One region of the Nitratireductor basaltis genome, then DNA from elsewhere that is predicted to be linked to it. Evidence: predicted binding sites of a transcription regulator. Region 1 holds the regulator's gene; the other holds the start of a gene.
What was found. Region 1 encodes LexA, which represses DNA repair genes until DNA is damaged. Its sites were predicted from a motif close to TGTTCNNNNTGTGTTCNG; they were not measured.

Region 2: the regulator LexA is predicted to act here: its motif matches at 3,119-3,136, upstream of uvrA (excinuclease ABC subunit UvrA).

What each region holds. Positions count from the first base shown of each region.
Region 1 is NZ_JMQM01000001.1:1,019,091-1,026,499, forward strand. Features, by position in the region: gene EL18_RS04850 (ComEC/Rec2 family competence protein) at 1-1,145, shown strand, start outside; gene lexA (transcriptional repressor LexA) at 1,167-1,889, opposite strand; gene EL18_RS04860 (molybdopterin molybdotransferase MoeA) at 1,974-3,182, opposite strand; gene moaC (cyclic pyranopterin monophosphate synthase MoaC) at 3,163-3,666, opposite strand; gene trpC (indole-3-glycerol phosphate synthase TrpC) at 3,675-4,475, opposite strand; gene trpD (anthranilate phosphoribosyltransferase) at 4,501-5,511, opposite strand; gene EL18_RS04880 (peptidyl-prolyl cis-trans isomerase) at 5,515-7,401, opposite strand.
Region 2 is NZ_JMQM01000001.1:1,240,799-1,248,207, forward strand. Features, by position in the region: gene gyrA (DNA gyrase subunit A) at 1-522, opposite strand, end outside; gene EL18_RS05915 (MarC family protein) at 779-1,432, shown strand; gene EL18_RS05920 (hypothetical protein) at 1,509-2,000, opposite strand; gene EL18_RS05925 (single-stranded DNA-binding protein) at 2,031-2,531, opposite strand; gene uvrA (excinuclease ABC subunit UvrA) at 3,278-6,196, shown strand; gene lpxB (lipid-A-disaccharide synthase) at 6,207-7,355, opposite strand; gene EL18_RS05940 (LpxI family protein) at 7,367-7,409, opposite strand, start outside.

The DNA.
Region 1 (7,409 bases):
CGGCAATCACCATGCGCAATCTGGCGATCGCGGCTCTTTTCATCACGGCCGCTTCACCGCATGTGGTCATCGGGCCAAGCTTCCAGATGTCCTTCGCCGCCACGGCAGCCCTTATTGCGGCCTACAGTCTTTGGACCGGACGCCAGCGCAGGCGCGGTTCGAACATGCCGGCTGATCACGGAGTGCTCAGACGTGCGCTCACATCGATGCTGATCTTCTTTGCAGGGCTATGTGCCACCAGCATTATTGCGGGGCTTGCGACCACCCTTTTCGGTGCGTGGCATTTCCAGCGTACAAGTCCCCTGGCATTGCCGGCCAATCTGGCGGCGATGCCATTGGTTTCGCTTGTGGCGATGCCCTCCGCGGTCATGGCTATCATCACCATGCCCTTCGGGCTGGATGGACTTTTCTGGACACTCATGGGCAAAGCCATTCAAGGTATTGTCATCGTGGCGGAAACCATCGCCAGCCACAGCCCGATCGATGCGATCGGCCTGATGCCCCGCAGCGCCTTTTTGTTGCTTGCTGCAGGCTTCACCCTGCTCGTCATCTTCACCACCGGCTTGCGGCTTCTGGCTTTGCCACTGCTCCTTGCCGGTGCGATCCTGTGGGCGCAGCGCGAACTACCGGATGTGCTGGTCAGCGATGATGCGCGACTTGTTGGTGTCTATATGGGTGAAGGCAGGCTGGCAGTGAACCGCGAGCGTCTAAACGGCTTCACCATGGGTGACTGGGAGCATGCGCTCATGATCGAGAGTGTGATCAAGCCTCTACAGGATAATGATGGTGCTGAAGCCACCTCCGCCCGGGGATTTTCATGTCGTGAGGGCGCTTGTGCCATCCAGCATCCCAGCGGAGCCTGGATTGCTCATCTGAATGAGCCGGTTCAGGTGGCGCAGTGGTGTGGCAAGGCGGCAATAATCATTCTGGATGATGCGACGGTTGAACCACGCTGCGGTGCACGGACATTGGTCTTGACGAAGCGGGATCTTGCCCGACGCGGCGCTGCCTCAATCCAGATGGATGCACGGGCGACAAATGGTGCAAATGTTACTTATGCCGTCGACATGCCTTACCGGCCCTGGCACGAACATCGGCGATATTCCAGGGCAGCGCGAGGGCTCGCGCCCTACAGGCGCGATTGAGGGAAAAAACTCCACCAGATCTCAATAGCGCCGGATCAAGCCAACGAGCTTTCCCTGAACCTTGACCCGGTCAGGCCCAAAGATCCGGGTCTCATAGGCCGGATTGGCCGCTTCGAGCGCAATAGATGCGCCTTTGCGTCTGAGCCTCTTGAGTGTGGCTTCCTCATCGTCGACCAGTGCCACGACGATCTCACCGGGATTGGCCGAACTCGAATGCTTGATGATGACCGTGTCGCCGTCAAAGATGCCCGCTTCGATCATCGAGTCGCCCTTGACCTCCAACGCGTAATGTTCCCCTCCCGAAAGCATGTCGGGTGGTACGGTGATGCTGTGGGTCTGATGTTGTATCGCGTCGATCGGGACACCGGCTGCAATGCGGCCCATGACAGGCACGCTGTAGGCGCCACTGTCTTCAACAGGCGTTGACGCGGGTGCTGCCGGGCGGGCAGGTTCGGATGTCTTGCCGAGGCTTCCCTCGATAACACTCGGCTGGAACCTGCGCGCGCTACCTGGAAGGCCAGGCGCGATGGAATCGGGCAGCCGCAGCACTTCCAACGCACGAGCCCTGTTGGGCAGCCTGCGAATGAAACCACGCTCCTCAAGGGCGGTAATGAGACGGTGAATGCCTGACTTTGATGCCAGATCGAGAGCCTCCTTCATCTCGTCGAATGAAGGCGGTATGCCCGTCTCCTTAAGACGCTCATGGATGAAGAGTAGCAACTCGTGCTGCTTGCGTGTCAGCATCGCCGACTCCCAGAATCAGTCATAAACAAAACCAGAACATAATTTATCTGTTCCAGTTGTGTTCCGCAATGGCATTTCTCAGGATCAGCGATGCAGCATCAAAATTCGGCAGTCGTCACCGGTATTCGCGGCAGGCGCGTGCGGTTTGCGGATGATAAGACAGTTGGCAGTCGCATAGGCAGTAAGCTGTGATGAGTCCTGCCTGGTGAAAGGCGTTGCGATCATCCCCTCCGCCGTGTGTCGAACAACCGCACGTATGTAGTCCTGTCGCTCGTCATTGGCGCGAAGGGGCGCACCGAGCGCGGCGCTGCGCATGTCGGGCTCATGCCGAGCCCCTTGCATATGCGCAACAAGAGGGCGCAGAAAGAGTTCGGCACAGACCAGGCTTGATACCGGGTTGCCGGGCAAGCCAAGCACATGCATTGCGCCCATCCGGCCAGAGATCAGCGGTTTGCCCGGGCGCATGGCCACTTTCCAGAACGACAGTTCCATTCCGGCTTCTGCGAGCGCCCCGCGCACGAGATCATGTTTGCCGACCGAAGCGCCGCCAAGCGTCACGAGGATATCGGCTGCAGTATCTCGCGCTTTGGCAAACAGGGACGACAGGTGCTGGTCATTGTCGGAAGCGATGCCAAGGTCGATGATCTCCGCTCCTTCCTCCTTTGCGATTGCCGCAATACCGTAGCTGTTCGATGCCACGATGGAATCCTGGCCGGTCGTTTCTCCGGGGTTTACCAGCTCGTTTCCCGTCGCCAGCACGGCAACGCGCGGGCGGCGATGGACGAGCAGTCTTGCGTGTCCGCTGGAGGCAGCAAGGGTCAATGCGCCCGGATCTAACCGCCGTCCTTGCTCAAGCAGCAGGTCCCCTGCATGAAAATCCATGCCGGCCTGACGTATGTGCCGACCGTGTTCGACAGGCTTTGCTGCGCGGATGGTCCGGTCACTGACGGATTCGGCATTTTCCTGGATGAGTACCGCGTCAGCGCCGTCCGGTACCGGAGCGCCGGTGAATATGCGCACGGCCTGACCTTGGCCCATCGAGCCGGGAAACCGTGCTCCGGCGGCTGCCTCGCCGATGACACTCAGGTCGCGCCGCTCATCAAGCGTATCAGAAGCACGAACGGCATAGCCATCCATGGCTGATGCGTTGAAAGGGGGCTGTGTTCGAAGGGCATGGAGGGGGCTGGCAAGAACACGACCCATCCCGTCGTGCAGCGGTATTTCTTCGGCCGGTAGTGGATTAATACCCTCCAGCACGCGCTCAAGCGCTGCATCAACAGGAATCAGTGCCATCCGCTGCATCTTCCCGTGACCAGTGTCCGGATTTGCCTCCGGACTTCTCAAGCAGCCGAAGGCCGGTTATCTCCATCGCGCGATCGAGCGCCTTGGCCATGTCGTAGATCGTCAGGCAGGCAACAGAAGCGGCCGTGAGCGCTTCCATCTCGACGCCGGTTTTCCCGGTGACCTGCGCTGTTGCGCGTATGTGCAGGCCTGGAAGATCCTCGTCTGCCGTTATTTCCACGCTCACCTTATCCAGCCCAAGCGGATGACACAGCGGGATCAACTCGTGGGTGCGCTTTGCAGCCATGATGCCGGCGATGCGCGCTGTTGCGATCACGTCGCCCTTCTTGGCATTTCCATGCCTGATGGTCTCCAGCGTTTCCGCTTCCATCCTCACATAGCCTTCCGCAGTGGCCAGACGGGTCGTGGCGGACTTGGCGCCAATGTCGACCATCTGTGCGCTTCCATCGGATGCGATATGAGTGAGTTTCGCCATGACCGGGTTCAGGCTGCAATCGGGGCAAGAAGAGTGCGCGTCGCCGCGGCAACATCATCCTGCCGCATCAGGCTTTCGCCGATGAGGAACGTGTTGATGCCGACTTTCGCAAGACGCTGACAATCGGCGTTGGTGAATATCCCGCTTTCACCAACAATAATGCGATCGTTCGGGACGCGTGGAGCAAGTAGCTCGCTGGTCTCGAGACTGACCTCGAACGTGCGCAGGTTGCGATTGTTGATCCCGATCAGGGGGGAATACAATTTGAGAGATCGCTCAAGCTCTTCTGCGTCATGGACTTCGACAAGGACGTCCATTCCAAGGCCGAAAGCTTCGTCTTCGAGCCGGCGTGCCTCGTCATCCGTAAGGGACGCCATGATGAGCAATATCGCGTCGGCACCCCAGGCCCGGGCTTCGTGAACCTGATAGGTTTCGAACATGAAATCCTTGCGCAGTACCGGAAGTCCCGATGCACGACGCGCCTGATCGAGATATTCCGGAGCGCCCTGAAACGACGGCTTGTCAGTCAGGACGGAAAGACATGTCGCCCCGCCATCGCGATAGGCCCTGCCGAGCGCCGGTGGGTCGAAATCTGCGCGGATCAAGCCTTTCGAAGGGCTTGCCTTCTTCACCTCTGCGATAAGGGCAAAGCGGCCGCGTTCAATATCGGAGCGCAGCGCACTGGCAAAGCCGCGCGGCGGTTCCACATCTGCCGCACGTGCCTTCAGCTCCTCCAGGGGAACTGAGGATTTTGCTGCGGCGATCTCTTCGCGCTTGTAGTTCTCGATTTTTTTCAGAATGTCAGCCATGGCTGTACGTCCGTCATTTGAAGGCTCAACGATTGGAAACTTCGACGAGCTTGTCGAGCCGCTTGAGCGCGCTGCCATTGTCGATTGCATTTTGCGCCTGTTCGACGCCGTCCTGCAAGCTTGCCGATTTTCCTGCCATCGTCAGGGTGGCGGCAGCGTTCAGTACTGCAATGTCGCGATAGGGATTGCGCGCGCCTTCAAGGACCGCACGAAGCGCACGCGCATTATGCTCGGCATCCGCACCTTTCAGATCGGCCAGAGTGACCCGCTTCAAACCAACATCCTCAGGTTCGAGTTCGAAAGTGCGGATTTCGCCATTCTCCAGCGCCGCGACCCTGGTCGTGCCTGCCGTGGTGATTTCGTCCAGGCCATCTCCATGAACGACCCAGGCCTTTTGCGTCCCCAGTTCTCTGAGAACCTCCGCCAGAGGTTCGACCCATTGCGCTGAGAACACGCCCACAAGCTGGTGCTTCACGCCTGCGGGATTTGAAAGCGGGCCTAGCAGGTTGAAGATAGTGCGGGTGCCGAGCTCAACACGGGCAGGTCCGACATGGCGCATGGCTGCGTGATGATTGGGCGCGAACATGAAGCCCAGGCCGGCCTCGGCGATGCATTCGGCGATACGTTCGGGACCGATGTCGATATTCACACCAAGGGCTGCAAGGCTGTCGGCAGCACCTGACCGGGAGGAGAGGGCACGGTTGCCGTGTTTGGCAACGGGCAGCCCGGCACCTGATATGATGAACGCGGCACAGGTTGAAACATTGTAGGTGCCGGATCCGTCGCCGCCGGTGCCGACGATATCCACGGCATCAGCCGGTGCTTTCACAGGCAGCATTTTCGCGCGCATCGTGTCGACGGCGCCGGTAATTTCGGAGACCGTCTCGCCGCGCACGCGCAGAGCCATCAGAAAACCACCGATCTGTGCCGGCGTGGCCTCGCCGGACATGATGATTTCAAAGGCGGCACGTGCGTCGTCGAAGTCGAGCGAAGCGCCGGCTGCAACCGTGGCAATGTGCTTTTTCAGATCCGCCATGGCTCAGAAGCTCAGCGCCTGTTCGACCGCATTCCGGTTGACCCGCACGTCGTATTTCTCCTGCAGTCCCTGCACAAGCTGCTGCACCAGATCATTGGCATAGGCAGAGCCGGTGTTGGAGACCACATTTTCGGGCAGCGCATCGGCTCCGGCTTCCGCGGGAGCGAAAACTTCCGTTACCTTGAAGAGGAAGCGACCTTCGCCTGCCGGATTGGGGAACATGCCCACGCCCTCAGGAGCAACATTGAATGCGGCTGCAACACCGTCGCGGCCGAGATCGGAATCGTCTGCAAGGCGCTTCAGGCCGCGCTTGACCTGCTTGGTCTGCCCGATTTCCTCGGCGATGGCGTCGAGCGTTGCGCCGGAGCGCAGTTTGGCAGCGAGTTCTTCTGCTCGTTCCTCGAGCTGAGCTACTGCTTCGCCTTCCTTCCAGTCGGCGACAACCCGTTCACGCACTTCTTCAAGTTCACGCTCGCGAGCAGGTACGATCTCCTCGATTTCGTAAAACAGATAGCCGTTGGCACCGAGATTGATCGGCGCATTTTCGATGCCCGTGTCGCTCTCAAAGGCTTCCGACAGGAGGTCCCTTGAAGCCGGCAGGTCGGAAATGACATTACCGTCTTCGTCCTGAGCGTTGCGGTCAACGCGTTCCACTGTCTGCATTTCCAGACCCAGACGCTCGGCTGCTTCCTTCATGGTTGCACCGCCAGCGCGTGCATCCTCATAGGCGTCATATATGTCGAGCAGGGAACGGCTTGCATCATCGAGTGCGAGTTCATTGCGGATTTCGTCGCTGACTTCTTCCAGTGGTGTTGCCTGCTCGGGCGTGATTTCGCTCACCCGCAGGATGACGTGGCCAAAAGCACCTTCAAAGACGTCGCTCACGCCGCCTTCGGGCAGTGCAAATGCTGCTTCTGCAAGGGCCGGATCCGAAAGCTCGCTTTTGGTGAAGGTACCGAGCTCGGCATCCTCAAGCGAGAGATCGCGCATTTCCACGAGGTCTTCGAAAGTCGCGCCGGTGCGCATGCTTTCGCGGGCTGCTGTCGCTTCTTCCTGTGTGGGGAAGACGATCTGCTCGATCCTGCGCTTCTCAGGCTGGGTGTAGCGCTCCTCGCGTGCCTCGTAATATTCACGCACCTGTTCGTCGGCAACGCTTTGGGGATCCGCTATGTCTTCCGGTTCAAGTTTCACATAGGCGATCGTGCGGTATTCCGGTGCCGCGTAATCAGCCCTGTTTTCCTCGAAGAAACGTGCAAGCTCTTCGTCGGATGGCTCACTGATCGGCTCGACGAGCGAGCGGGGCAGGGGCACGAATTCGATGGTGCGGCTTTCGCCACGATATTGCGCAAGATTGCGCAGGAAGGTCTCAGGCGCGTTCATGCCATCGGACACGGCCTCGATGATCTGCTGGCGGATAGCGACCTGTTCACGGTTTTTCAGATAGTCTTCGGGACGCATGCCGACCTGGGAGAGCACGAACTGGAACTGCTGGCGGTCGAAGCGTCCGTCGGGTCCGCGGAAGGCAGGGTCTGATGCCGTGAGCTCGGCAAGCCTGTCCTGAGACAGTCCAAGACCGATCTCGCGGGCGGCTTCATCCAATACGGCTCCGGAAGCCAGTTCCGAAAGCACCTGGTTGTCGATGCCGAAGGATATGGCCTGTTCACGGGTGATGCGCGTGCCGATCTGCTGGGAGAGCACCGAAATCGAGCGGTCATAGGCCAGGCGATAGTCCAGCATGGAGACCGAAGTGCGGCCCGCCGAAATGACATCCCGGCCCATATCCGAGAAGATCTGCCCCGAGATGCCCCAGAACGCAAAACTGGCCACCAGCAAGACAAGCAGCAGCTTCGCAATCCAGCTTGAAGCAGCGTTTCTCAGAGTGTTGAGCATGATCGATC
Region 2 (7,409 bases), 220 kb from region 1:
CAGATTCGGATAACGCGCTGGCAGAACCTTGGGCTCGCTGGCGGAGCCGTCATAGGTATCCTGGAACTCGACCGTATCCTTGTCGATGTCGTTGAGGAGATCTTCGGCCACCTTGGTCAGGCGCGATTCCGTGTAACGCATCGCTGCCGGAGGATCGCCGTCGATCGAGCCAAAATTGCCCTGCCCGTCGATCAGCGGCAGTCGCATGGACCAAGGCTGAGCCATGCGCACCAAGGCGTCGTAGATCGCCGCGTCGCCATGCGGGTGGTATTTACCCATCACGTCGGCAACGGGCCGCGCCGATTTCACATATTTGCGGTTCCAGTGATAGCCGCTCTCATAGGAAGCATAGAGGATGCGGCGATGAACCGGCTTCAAGCCGTCGCGCACATCCGGCAGCGCGCGCGAGACGATCACGCTCATCGCGTAATCGAGATAGGAGCGCTGCATCTCCTCGATGATGGAAATTGGCTCGATGTCGTCAGGCTCGATCGGCCCGTTCGGCGTCGTCTGGTCTGTCAAAGCGGTTTCACATTCCGGTTAAAGAATCATACGCTTCTTATATAGGAAGCTGACGGGGGACTCCAATTTTGCCGGCCTTCAACCACAGCTTATTTTGCCAACGATATCAGGTAGATATGGGTTGGCCTGTGGACGAAAGCGAAGAAATGAGGCAAAGCTTGCGCGCAAGCGGTCAAAAATCGCTCAAACACGCGCTGCCAAGCAGTCAGCAAATCAGGAATTGCCGGCTGAAAGCCGGTCGGGATTGGAGCTTTTCATGCCGGGTTTTGAAGCCATGCTGAACGCGCTTGTAACCTTGCTCGTGACGGTGGACCCACCCGGCCTTGCACCGCTCTTTCTGGGCGTAACCGCCGGCATGAACCGGGCAGAGCGCGGTCAGGTGGCGGTGCGTGCCTGCCTGATCGGACTTCTCGTGCTGACCGTGTTCGCATTGGCAGGAAGCGTGATCCTGTCCGTTCTCGGCATCACGCTGCCGGCCTTTCGCGTCGCCGGCGGAGTGCTTTTGTTCTGGATTGCGTTCGAGATGATTTTCGAGCGTCGGCAGGAGCGCCATGAGAAGAGCGCCAAACGCGCCATCACCCGCGACGAGATCCACAATATTGCTGCTTTCCCGCTGGCCATACCGCTGATTGCGGGCCCAGGCGCGATCTCCGCCTCGGTGCTGCTGTCGGGCGAGTTTTCCGACCCACTGGGGAAAGCAGCTCTCTTCGGCATCATCGCGCTGGTCCTCCTGATCACCTATTCGGTATTCGTACTGGCCGAGCGCGTTGATGCCTTTCTGGGAGAGACCGGCCGCTCAATCCTTACACGGCTGCTTGGCGTCCTTCTGGCAGCACTTGCGGTGCAGTTTGTCTCCGACGGCATAAAGGATCTTTTCCAGCTCGCGGGTGCGACGGCAGCTGGCGGATAGCAAGCCCAGGACAATCGATAGCTGCCACCGCGCGAAGCCGAGAAAGGCGTTCAGCGGCTTGTCGGAAAATATCTGATTAAGACTTTTCCACCGGCATCATGAGACGCAAAACGGGCGCGCCCTGGAGGATGGCAGGCGCGGTATATTCCTCACGGTGATGCAGCACACGTCTCGCCCATTGCAGGCCCTGCGCCTCTATCCAATCAGACATGGACTGGTAATGGGAAAAGACGTCGCCGTCTTCCGCGCCGTGCCAGGCGGTGGCGAATGACATGCGGGGAAAGTCGTGCCCGCGCATGTCCTCATGGCTGACATGGGCAGCCAAGGCGGCAGGCAGCGCGACCAGATATCGAAAGCCGTACGGACGGTCGTTCCGGGAGATGCCGATGAGACCGCTATGCTCGTATTCGCCACCATCTTCACCGACAGCAGCCACGGCCTTCTGCCTCAACGCCTCCATCAGCGAGATGACCTTCTTCACCTCGCCTCGCGCAGCCTCCTCATGGGAACCCTGCCAGATCATCCCGAACAGGGTCTGTGCGTCACGCTCAGTCAGTTCGAAATTCATTGGCAGACTCCCCGTGGGCGACTTTGAGGATCAGAACGGGATTTCGTCGTCCAGATCGCGGGAGTAGCCACCGCCCCCGCCGCCACCGGAGGGTTCAGCGGGGCTGGACTGGCCGAAATCGGAGCGCTGGCCACCGCCACCGCCGCCGCCATAGCCGATCTGGTTGTCGCCGCCCTGCCCGCGCGTATCGAGCATCTGCAGCTCGCCGCGGAATTTCTGCAGCACGACTTCCGTCGTGTAACGGTCCTGGCCCTGCTGGTCCTGCCACTTGCGTGTCTGCAGCTGACCTTCCAGATAAACCTTGGCGCCCTTCTTCAGATACTGCTCGGCGACCTTTGCAAGATTGTCGTTGAAGATCACGACATTGTGCCACTCGGTGCGTTCCCGGCGTTCGCCCGTACCGCGGTCGCGCCAGGTTTCAGAGGTGGCGATGCGCAGATTGACAACCGGATCGCCAGAATTGAGGCGGCGGATCTCGGGATCGGCACCAAGATTGCCGACCAGTATGACTTTATTGACGCTGCCTGCCATTGCCCAACTCCACTCAAATTCAGCCTTCGCCGCTCCATGCGGCACTTCCGTTGCGACATACTCTAAAGGAATTCAAACGCTGCAGCCGCAAATGCTGCGACTGACACCCGCTTCGTCCACAAATCTTTCGTTCTTATTTTGTTCTAGGCCATCCCGCTTCATCAGACAAGAGGAGATGGAATGGCTTCAATAAGGAACCTCGCAAAAAAGCCCTGTAGCCAATCAAGACTGACAGGGCTTTTTCGGTCTTCTGACCTATGCCGGCCTCTAGCCGGATCTAATCTTGGCGGAACTCCGCCTTCATGTTTAACCAGCGATGTGTTTTGAAGCGCCGTCTGCGCATTGCCATGCCTGGCATTGTCGCGACTGAAACCGGTTTGCGGCAGGTCGGCGTGGCTCTATTCAGTGACAGAGCCTTTAGCAACAGTCAGGTGGAGTCATGCCTCACTCCCAGATCCACTACCTTCGGGCAGCCATGTCACCGTCTCGGGCTTGTCCGGCAACGCAGGCTGTAAGATGAAGAGTGCTACCAACATCACCTCGCGTCAAGAAGTCGCCTGAAAATGTGATCGATAATGTCAGGAGACTGTTCCTTCTTTGTTCTTTTTACTTGCCTCAGGGCATGTAAACACGCAAAAGAATGGCAGCCATGCGCATGTGACCATCGACATCGCTCAGCACCTACCTACATGAGGCAAGGCTGAGTTTAGGCTTATTGCAATAGATCTACAAGGCAGCGACGGGGCATGCCCGAGAACAAGCACATCACCATACGCGGCGCGCGCGAGCATAATCTCAAGAATGTGGATCTTGATCTTCCGCGCGAAAAGCTGATCGTCATGACCGGCCTTTCTGGATCGGGCAAGTCCTCGCTTGCATTCGACACGATCTATGCCGAAGGCCAGCGGCGCTATGTCGAAAGTCTGTCGGCCTATGCGCGCCAATTCCTCGAAATGATGCAGAAGCCCGATGTCGATCAGATCGATGGCCTTTCGCCGGCGATCTCCATCGAGCAGAAGACGACGTCGAAAAACCCGCGCTCAACCGTGGGGACGGTCACCGAGATCTACGATTACATGCGCCTGCTGTTTGCGCGTGTGGGCATTCCCTATTCGCCCGCGACCGGGCTTCCGATCGAGAGCCAGACCGTCAGCCAGATGGTCGACCGTGTCCTCGAATTCGAGGAAGGCACGCGGCTCTACATCCTCGCGCCCATCGTTCGTGGCCGCAAGGGCGAGTATCGCAAGGAACTGGCGGACCTGCAGAAGCGCGGTTTCCAGCGGGTGAAAGTGGACGGCACGTTTTACGAGATCGCTGATGTTCCAGCACTCGACAAGAAGTACAAGCACGATATCGACGTGGTCGTGGACCGTATCGTCGTGCGTGACGACATGGCGACGCGGCTGGCGGATTCGATGGAAACCTGTCTCACGCTTTCGGGTGGCCTGGCGGTCGCCGAATTTGCCGACAAGCCGCTTCCCGAAGACGAGACTTCAAGCGGCGGTTCTGCGAACAAGTCGAAGAACGAAACGCATGAGCGGGTCGTCTTCTCGGAAAAGTTTGCCTGCCCGGTTTCGGGCTTCACGATCTCGGAGGTCGAGCCACGCCTCTTTTCGTTCAACAACCCTGCCGGTGCCTGTCCCACTTGCGACGGGCTGGGCAGCCAGCGCGACGTCGACACGGATCTCGTCATTCCCGATGAGAACGCAATTCTGCGTGAAGGAGCCATCGCGCCCTGGGCGAAAAGCACGTCACCCTATTACCTGCAGACGCTGGAAGGGCTCGGCAAGCAATTCGGTTTCAAGGTTTCGAACCGCTGGAAAGAACTGTCGCCGGAAGCGCGCAAGGCCGTACTGCATGGTACCGGCACGAAGAAGATCGCATTCGATTACAATGACGGCTTGCGCAGCTATCGCACGACGAAACCGTTCGAAGGGGTAATAACCAATCTTCAGCGGCGCTGGAAGGAAACGGAATCGGCTTGGATGCGCGAGGAAATCGAGCGTTACATGTCCGCCCATCCCTGTCCCGCCTGTAGCGGCTACCGCCTCAAGCCCGAGGCACTGGCCGTCAAGATCGACGGACTCCATATCGGCGAAGTTACCGCCAAATCCATCAAGAATGCGCGCGAATGGTTCGACGCACTTCCTGCACGTCTGAACGACAAGCAGAACGAGATCGCTGCCCGCATCCTCAAGGAGATTCGCGAGCGGCTGGTCTTCCTGAACGATGTCGGCCTCGACTATCTGTCGCTTTCGCGCAATTCGGGCACCTTGTCGGGTGGTGAAAGCCAGCGCATCCGCCTTGCCTCACAGATCGGGTCCGGTCTGACCGGCGTTCTCTACGTGCTCGACGAGCCATCAATCGGCCTGCACCAGCGCGACAATGACCGGCTATTGTCGACGCTTCGACATCTGCGCGACCTCGGCAACACCGTGATCGTGGTCGAGCATGACGAGGATGCCATTCTGACGGCCGACCATGTGGTGGACATTGGTCCTGCTGCCGGTGTTCATGGCGGGCGCATCATAGCGGAAGGAACCCCTGCCGAAATCATGGCCAATCCCAATTCGCTCACCGGCAAGTATCTGACCGGTGCAATGGGCATTGCGAAACCGGAGAAACGCCGCGAAATCTCGAAGAAGCGGCGCGTTCGCGTGGTCGGTGCGCGCGGCAACAACCTGAAAGACGTCACAGCGGACATTCCGCTTGGCACTTTTGCATGCGTGACCGGCGTTTCAGGTGGCGGCAAGTCGACATTCCTCATCGAAACCCTCTTCAAGGCGGCTTCGCGCCGCATAATGGGCAGCCGGGAGCATCCTGCCGAGCATGACCGGATCGAGGGTCTGGAGTTTCTCGACAAGGTCATCGACATCGACCAGTCGCCCATCGGGCGTACACCGCGCTCCAATCCGGCAACCTATACCGGTGCCTTCACACCGATCCGCGACTGGTTTGCCGGCCTGCCGGAAGCCAAGGCGCGCGGATACCAGCCAGGGCGGTTCTCGTTCAACGTGAAGGGCGGGCGCTGTGAAGCCTGTCAGGGTGATGGTGTCATCAAGATCGAGATGCACTTCCTGCCCGATGTCTACGTCACCTGCGATGTCTGTCACGGCAAGCGCTACAATCGCGAGACGCTGGAAGTTACCTTCAAGGGCAAGTCGATTGCAGATGTTCTTGAGATGACTGTCGAGGAAGGCGTCGAGTTTTTCGCCGCGGTCCCCGGTGTACGCGACAAGCTTGCCACCCTTGCACGCGTGGGGCTTGGCTATATCCACATCGGCCAGCAGGCCACCACACTTTCAGGCGGCGAGGCGCAGCGCATCAAGCTTGCCAAGGAGTTGTCGAAACGCGCGACCGGCAAGACGCTCTACATCCTCGACGAGCCCACCACCGGCCTGCATTTCCATGATGTCGCCAAGCTTCTGGAAGTGCTGCATGAACTGGTGGATCAGGGCAATACGGTTGTCGTGATCGAGCACAATCTGGAGGTGATCAAGACAGCCGACTGGATTCTGGACCTTGGGCCGGAAGGTGGTGACGGTGGTGGTGAACTGGTTGCTGCCGGCTCGGTCGAGGAAGTGATCGCGGAGCCTCGCAGCTATACCGGTCATTTCCTGAAGGAACTTCTGGAGCGCCGCCCGGCCAAGCAGGCTGCCGAATAGGCAGCCGCTTTCAGCGCGACAACAGGTTCAGCACCGCTTTTGCCGCCAGTTCGCCCGAAGGCTCAGGTGTGGACAATGCGGCTGCGACCTGGGCAAATCCCTCGCGCTGTGCCTGCCGTGTGGGCGTATCCTCCCACAACTGTTCGGTAAGGCGCGCGAGATATTCCGGCCGCACGAAGTCGTCGAAGAATTCCGGCACGACCGGCCAGCCCGCGATGAGATTGGGCAGAGACGCCGACCAGACCGTGATCATGGATATCAGCATGCGCGCGAGCGGGTCTGTCTTGTAGCAGCTTGCGAAGGGTATCCGGGCAAGCGCCAGTTCAAGGGCAACGGTTCCCGAACATGCAAGGGCCGCATCTGCTTGTGCGAAAGCCCGCCACTTTTCCTGTTCATCCAAGATGATCCGCGGGGCAACGACCCAGTCCCGGGTCCCCTGCTCCACCAGCTTTTCCACATGGGGCACGGTTGGCAGGAGAAGTTCGAATTCATGCCCGCGATCGGCGAGCTGTTTCACCGTCTGGCCAAAGGGCTTGAGCAGCTTCGTTACTTCGCCGCGGCGGGAACCGGGCAGGACAAGCAGGTTTTTCCTGGCTGAGTGAACCTTTGGTGGACGTGCGAGTTGCTCATGGGCTGCGGCCAGGAGATTGCTGTCCGCATTAAGCCGGTGTCCGACATATGTTCCTGCCGGCCCGTCCAGTTCCCGCAGGACCTTCGGTTCGAATGGTAGCAGGCACAGGATATGATCCACATACGGCTTCATCTGGGCCGCACGGCCCGGGCGCCATGCCCAGACACTGGGGCACACATAGTGCACAATGGGCAGATCCGGCCTGGCTTCATGAACACGGCGTGCGACACGCAGCGCGAATTCGGGGCTATCGATCGTGATGAGGCATTCGGGTCTCGCCTCGACGATTGCGGAAGCAGTCTGGCGAATTCGACGAAGCAGACGCGGCAAATCCCGAATGATTGCCGAAACCCCCATCAATGCGATTTCCTCGGAGCGGAAGAGGCTCTTCAGCCCGAGCGCCTGAAGATTGCGGCCACCCACACCGACAAGCTCTACCTTTCTGCCGGACTGGCGTTCGAGCGCCGAGACGAGATCCGCGCCGAGGATGTCTCCCGACTCCTCGCCGGCGACAATTGCAATGCGCATGGGCTGATCGCTCAATTATCGCTCTCCCGCATCCCCAGCACGAACAGGCCCAGT